2 linked regions of the Arthrobacter crystallopoietes genome follow. The protein of the gene in region 2 interacts with the protein of the main gene of each other region in a pairwise test. Links are inferred from orthologs where the notes say so. Each region holds a gene or a part of one and is shown on either strand. Other genes may lie near its edges.

The links. Proteins that work in one complex are often made in the same cells at the same time.
Region 1: the proteins of trhO (region 2) and rplL interact in binary tests that used the Escherichia coli proteins (3 or more experiments, as listed by UniProt). The link is inferred for Arthrobacter crystallopoietes from one-to-one orthologs.

What each region holds. Positions count from the first base shown.
Region 1 is NZ_CP018863.1:358,775-362,065, forward strand. Bases 147-3,005 are described here. They hold rplL (50S ribosomal protein L7/L12), read right to left. Parts: upstream 1,836-3,005; coding sequence 1,458-1,835; downstream 147-1,457. Other genes in these bases: AC20117_RS01675 (acetyl-CoA C-acetyltransferase), read left to right, coding at 147-899; AC20117_RS01680 (aminoacyl-tRNA deacylase), read left to right, coding at 903-1,382; rplJ (50S ribosomal protein L10), read right to left, coding at 1,910-2,512; AC20117_RS01695 (GNAT family N-acetyltransferase), read right to left, coding at 2,770-3,005. Outside these bases: more of AC20117_RS01675, read left to right, coding at 1-146; more of AC20117_RS01695, read right to left, coding at 3,006-3,291. UniProt on the Escherichia coli protein: The binding site for several of the GTPase factors involved in protein synthesis (IF-2, EF-Tu, EF-G and RF3). Is thus essential for accurate translation.
Region 2 is NZ_CP018863.1:544,022-547,346, forward strand. Bases 310-3,202 are described here. They hold trhO (oxygen-dependent tRNA uridine(34) hydroxylase TrhO), read right to left. Parts: upstream 2,257-3,202; coding sequence 1,363-2,256; downstream 310-1,362. Other genes in these bases: AC20117_RS02605 (DUF7059 domain-containing protein), read right to left, coding at 310-573; AC20117_RS02610 (GNAT family N-acetyltransferase), read left to right, coding at 677-1,294; AC20117_RS02620 (GNAT family N-acetyltransferase), read left to right, coding at 2,355-3,029; AC20117_RS02625 (DNA 3'-5' helicase SftH), read left to right, coding at 3,133-3,202. Outside these bases: more of AC20117_RS02605, read right to left, coding at 1-309; more of AC20117_RS02625, read left to right, coding at 3,203-3,325. UniProt on the Escherichia coli protein: Catalyzes oxygen-dependent 5-hydroxyuridine (ho5U) modification at position 34 in tRNAs, the first step in 5-carboxymethoxyuridine (cmo5U) biosynthesis.

The DNA.
Region 1 (3,291 bases), 190 kb from region 2 along the record:
ATGCAGCCCGTTTGATCCGCGCCGGCGAGGCAGACGTAGTAGTTGCCGGCGGCCAGGAGTCCATGACCAATGGACCGCATGTGCTCCCCGGTTCCCGGCAGGGCTGGACCTACGGCAACATCAACGTCGTCGACTCGGTGGCCCATGACGGACTGACCGACGCTTTCGACCACGAGTCCATGGGCGCCTCAACGGAACGCCGGAATACAGAGCTTGCCATCGACCGCACCGCCCAGGACGAGGTTGCCGCGGCATCGCACCAGCGCGCCGCCGCTGCCGCCGAATCCGGAGTGTTCGATGCGGAGATCGTCCCGGTCACGGTCCCCCAGCGCAAGGGCGATGACCTGGTGCTGACCAAGGACGAAGGTATCCGTCCGCAGACCACTGTAGAGTCGCTGGCACCGCTGAGGCCGGCCTTCGACAAGGATGGCACCATCACGGCGGGCAACTCGTCACCGCTTTCCGATGGCGCAGCCGCCGTAGTGCTGGCGACCCGCGGTTATGCCGAAGACAACGGACTCGAGTGGCTCGCCGTCGTCGGCAAACCGGGCCAGGTGGCCGGACCGGACACCTCCCTGCATTCGCAGCCATCCAACGCAATTGCCCAGGCCCTGAAGCGCGCCGGTTGGAGCACCTCGGATTTGGACTTCATCGAAATCAATGAGGCCTTCGGTTCCGTTGCCGTGCAGTCGCTGAAGGATCTGGACTACCCGCTGGAGAAGTGCAACCTCCACGGCGGGGCCATCGCACTGGGGCACCCGATCGGTGCTTCCGGTGCACGGCTGGCGCTGCATGCGGCCCATGAGCTCAAGCGCCGCAAGCAGGGCAAGGCCGCCGTTTCATTGTGCGGCGGCGGAGGCCAGGGCGAAGCGCTCCTGCTGTACCGCGACGAGGAGTAGCCAGTGGCTGACACTGCTGTCGGCAAGGACAGGTTCCTTGCCGACGCGGGCGACCGCGGGCTGGACGTGGAGCTGATTGCACGTCCGGCGGCTCGGAACCTGGCGGAGGCGGCGCAGCTGCTCGGGATCGCACCTGCGGACATCGTCAAGTCCCTCGTGGTTAAGCACAAGGACGGCACGTTCCTGTTCGCGCTGATTCCCGGCGACCGGCAGATCTCCTGGCCGAAACTACGTGCCTTGCTCGGGGTGAACAAGCTGTCCATGCCTGCTGCCGACGTCGCTTTCGAGGCCACCGGCTATCAGCGCGGCACCATCACGCCGCTGGGCAGCACCACGGCCTGGCCCGTCTATGCCGATGCCGCGATCACCGGCCGCCGCATCTCCATGGGCGCCGGGGAGCACGGCTACTCGGCCTTTGTGGATTCGGATGCCCTGATCAAGGCATTGGACGCTACCGTCGCGGACATCAGCGAACCGGAATAACGCCTCGGCCTCGGCCAGTGCAGACAAAAGAGCCCCGCACCTGAGTGCGGGGCTCTTTTGGGTGTTGCGAAAAGCTTACTTGACCGTGACGGTGGCGCCGGCAGCTTCGAGAGCTTCCTTGGCCTTGTCGGCAGCTTCCTTGGTTGCACCTTCGAGAACAGCCTTCGGAGCGCTGTCGACAACGTCCTTGGCTTCCTTCAGACCCAGCGAGGTCAGGGCGCGAACTTCCTTGATCACTGCGATCTTCTTGTCGCCAGCAGCTTCGAGGATAACGTCGAATTCGGTCTGCTCTTCAGCAGCCTCAGCGGCGCCACCGGCAGCGGGGCCGGCAACGGCAACGGCAGCAGCCGTGACGTCGAAGGTCTCTTCGAAGAGCTTCACGAAGTCGGAGAGCTCGATGATGGACAGTTCCTTGAAAGCTTCAATGAGCTCTTCGTTGGTGAGCTTCGCCATGGTTGGCGTCCTTCCTATAGGTGGTGTTCAGCGCATTGGCCGCGCACCAAGAGTTGTGGATTGGGAAGAGAGTCTTACTTCTCTTCGGCAGCAGCCTCGGCCGGAGCCTCGGTTGCCTCGGCAGCGGGAGCTTCTTCAGCAGCAGGTGCTTCTGCTGCCGGAGCTTCGGCAGCAGCAGTGTCTGCCGCACCGCCGTTCTCCTCCTGCTTGACGCGCAGTGCCTCGACAGTGCGGGCCAGGGCAGCCATCGGGGCCTTGAGGACGCCGGCAACGCGTGCCAGCTGGAACTCACGGGACTCGAGTGCGGCCAGCGCTGCAACACCGGGTGCGTCCAGGGCTTTGCCCTCGAAGAAACCGGTCTTGATGACGAGCTGCGGGTTGGACTTTGCGAAATCCGTCAGGGACTTTGCGGCTGCAACAGCGTCACCCTTGATGAAGGCGATAGCAGTGGGTCCGGAGAGCTGGTCATCGAATGCATCGATGCCGGCTTCCTTGGCTGCAATGCCAGTCAGGGTGTTCTTGACGACGGAGAACTTGGTCTCCTGGCCGAGAGAAACACGCAGCTCCTTGAGCTGTGCAACGGTAAGCCCGCGGTATTCGGTTAGGACTGCAGCGTTGGATTCCTTGAAATCAGTGGTGATCTCTTCAACTGCTGCCACCTTGTTTGGCGTTGCCATAACCCTCCTTCCGGGGAATAGTGCCGGTGGTTCGGGTCGCACGCATAAAAAACGCCCCGGGCAGATGCACGGGGCTTGGCCTACACACACCCGGCAGCACCGGATATGGAGGATTGCTTCGTTCACCTGCGCAGGCCGTCCCAGGCATGGGACTTTCGGTTGAATTCTTAGGGGAAATCAACGACCGACGGTCTTTGGTAGTTCAAGGTTACGCGATGGGATGGCCATGGCCAAATCGGGCATAGCCTGGCGACCAGTCAGGCGCTGGCACCCAGCCTTTTCTGCCATGCCGCCTCATACCCGGCGGGGACAAAACCCAAGGCATCGTTGATGGCGAGCATGTGCTCATTCTCGGCCGCATTCCAGGTCAGCAACCGCTGCCCTTCCGGCCAGATCCTGCCGACCCGCAGCAGGTTATGCGCCTTCATAAGCATGCCCAGACTGTGGCCGCGGTGGGCACGCAGGACCAAAGTGTCCTCCTGGTAAATGACGTCGGGCTTCTCCGGGTAGTAATCCAAAAAAGTATGCCCGGCAAGTTCTCCGCTCGCCAGCTGCAGGGCAGCGATGACGAGGGAATGGCCACCTTTACGCCGGAGTTCCTCTTCGCCTTGGCGTACCCTCGCGCGGTCCCAAGCTTCCTCCTGATAATCGATCTCACCCAACGGCACGTCCGTGCTCATTCTCTGCCGCAGCAACGCATACTGGTCCACGAATTCCTCCGGGCAAACGTCTTCCCAGACCACCAGCCGGTACTCCGCCGCCTTCGCAGCCGCCTGCGA
Region 2 (3,325 bases):
GAAGCGGGTGAAAGCGAGCGCGCGTTCCGAGATATCCGTGGCCGTCACATGCCGCGCATGGCCCAGCAGGTGGAAGAGCTGGATGCCGCAGCCGGTCCCCAGATCCAGCGCACGTTCCACCGGCGCGCGGACAGTCAGCTGTGCCAGCGTCAGCGAGGCCTGCCCGATCCCCAGCACGTGGTCCCGCCGCAGCACCCCGGGCGCCTGGTGGGCACCCAGGTCGCTGGCCACCCACAACTGCGTTTCGTCGAACGCATACGGCCGGAGGTCAACGGCGGGACGGAAGCGTCCGCCGTCGTTGTTGATCAGCCCCAGCGCCAGCAGCCCTTCGGGCGTGACGGCGGGAAAAGCCGATGCCAGCTGGTCCCGTTCCAGTGTCCCGCCCAGCAGCCACAAACGTACGACGGCGGCCAACGGCTTGGGCCGGGCAGCGGCAAGTTCGCGATCGGTTGCCAGCTGGGCCGGAATCAACTGGTCCCGGTCCAAGGCCTCGTAGGCCTCGGCGCCCAGCAGTTGCTGGACGCCGTCCACCGTGTAATCCAGCGCCGTCAGGTCCTTAGCCAGTGCAGCCATCAGCTGCAGATCCGTACTTTGCGGGGCGTGGGGAATGTTGCCGCTATTGAACTCAGTCACGCCTCAAAGTCTAGGCGCGGGGCAGGAATGGTTAAATGGGCGCATGCTTGTTACCACCACCCATCTGGAGCAGACCGCGCCCGAGCAGCTGGTTCCGGGATCGCGCCCGCTGCCGTCCGGTACCCGGATCGAACAGGTCCGCAGCATCAGCCCCGAATTCAGCAAGTTCCTCTACCGGTCTGTCGGCAGCGGGTGGAACTGGTCGGATCGCCTGGCGCTGACGCGCGCCCAGTGGGATGAAGTATTGCGCACTCCGGGCTCCGAGACCTGGGTGCTGTGGGTGGACGGCTCGCCGGCAGGCTACGTGGAACTGATGGGGCGTCCGGGCGCGGCAGGCACCGAAGTGGAAATCGTGTACTTCGGGCTCTTTCCGGAGTTCATCGGTGCAGGGTTCGGCGGCGCGCTGCTGACGGAAGGGATCCAGCAGGCATGGCAACTGGACACGCGCTGGGAGCGCTTTGCGCCCGTAAGCAGGGTCTGGGTCCACACCTGCTCGCTGGACGGACCGTCGGCGCTGGCCAATTACCAGGCGCGCGGCCTGCGGATCTTCAAGACAGAAGAAGAAGTCGCCGAGCCGCAGGACGCCTCCGCCGGGCTGTGGCCCGAGGCCGGGCCAATGGAATCCACCGGTTCCGCCCGCGAGCTACCCGTGGAGGCCTAGCAGCCGGCGCGCAAGCCGGTCTGGACGCGCGGGAGGTTGAACCCGGCACTGGAACCGGTTGCCCCCTCTTAGGCTGCGCAGCCGTCCGGGCAGCGGAGAGTCTCGGGGTTCGACGCGCACTCGGTGCAATACAGGGTGAGGTTGCGGCAGCTCGGATTCGAGCAGTTCTCGAACTTGTTCGTCGCGCCCTGGCAGCGGACGCATTCACCGATGGTCTTCGCATCGGGCGTGAATTCCATATGCATGCGCTTGTCGAAGACGTAGAGCGAGCCTTCCCACAGCCCGGCGTCCCCGAACGTCTCGCCGTAGCGGACAATGCCGCCCTTCATCTGGTAAACCTCCTGGAAACCGCGGTTGACCATGAGCGAGGACAGCACTTCGCACCGGATTCCGCCGGTACAGTACGTCACCACGGGCTTGTCCTTGAGGTCGTCGTACTTACCGGATTCGAGCTCTTTGATGAAATCGTGGGTGGTGGCGACATCCGGGACTATGGCGTCCTTGAACTTGCCGATCTGCGCCTCGAACGCGTTGCGGCCGTCAAAGAAGACCACATCCTCGCCAGCCTGCTTCTTGGCCTCCACCAGTTCGTGCAGTTCTTCCGGCCTCAGATGCGTCCCGCCGCCGATCACACCGTTCTCGTCGACCTTGAGTTCTCCCGGTGCGCCGAAGGACACGATTTCGTCACGGACCTTTACGCTCAGCCGTGGGAAGTCCTCGGCACCGCCTTCCGACCACTTGATGTCCATCTTCTTGAACGCCGGATACTCGCGGGTGGCCTTCACATACTGCTTGACTGCACTGATTTCCCCGCCGACGGTGCCGTTGATGCCGTCCGCGGAGATCAGGATCCTGCCCCGCAGACCCAGTTTTTCGCAGAGGGCGCGTTGCCATAGCCGTACCGCTTCGGGATCCGGCAAGGGGGTGAACGCGTAATAAAGCACAATTCGGTTTACAGCCACGTATTTAAGGGTAAGCGCAGATGGCAAACCGGTTATTGTGACCTTGTTGTCATCTACTTCGGATGCCGCCCACGCTGTTGGTTCGGTACTGTCTACCTATGGCCCTCGATTTCACAGCAGACGTACCTGATAACTTGCTCCCGGCGTGGGTTGCCGGATGGTCAGCCTGCCGCGGCTATTCCCCGGCTCGCGAAGCCGGGCATCCGGCCATCGTGCTCGCCGATAAGACCGGCGACTGGGAGTTCTTTGCCTATGAGCCCGGTGACGAGGAGTTCGCGGATCTCGCCAGGAACACACTGGAATCGCCCAAGCGCATGCTCACCGTGCTGACCCGTGATCCGCAGCGCTACCATATGCTGGCGCCGCAGCACGGGCTGAGGGTCCATCACAGCGACCAGTCCATGATGGTCACCGACATGTCCGAACAGGACGCCGAGGATCCCTGGTACCGGGACACCGATTTCAAGACCGTCATCGACCGGGACGGCAACGTGCACCGCGCCCGCGTCATGTACGGCGAGGAGGAAGCGGCCCACGGCGTGATGGCTGTGGTGGATGGTGTCGCAGTCTTCGACCACATCGAAACCCATAACAACTTCCGCCGCCGCGGCCTCGCAACGCACATCATGCGCGCCCTGGCAGCTTCAGCGTTCGAGCACCTTGTAGAAACAGGCCTGCTGATTGCCTCGCACGACGGCCGCATGCTGTACCAGCACCTGGGCTGGGACACGGTGTGCGACGTCCTGATCCTCAAGCCCTCGGACGCCGCTTAGCCGCACCGCTGGCAGGCGAGCCCCGGGTTCGTTCCTGTTGTCTGCTGCTGCCCCGGGGTAGGCTGCGGCGCCGTCTGCTTCCGGCAGGTGACACAATATTCGGGTGGCACTGCATGATTCTCTGATCCCCCTGCTCGGCTCCGGTCCGGACCCCGAACAGCTCATGCACGTCCGCGAACTGTCTGCACGGGACGCCATCCACGAACCCTGGCCGGATTGGGCGCACCCGGATGTCGTCGATGCCTATGCCACCTTGGGCATGCATCAGCCGTGGCGGCACCAGGTCCTCGCCGCCG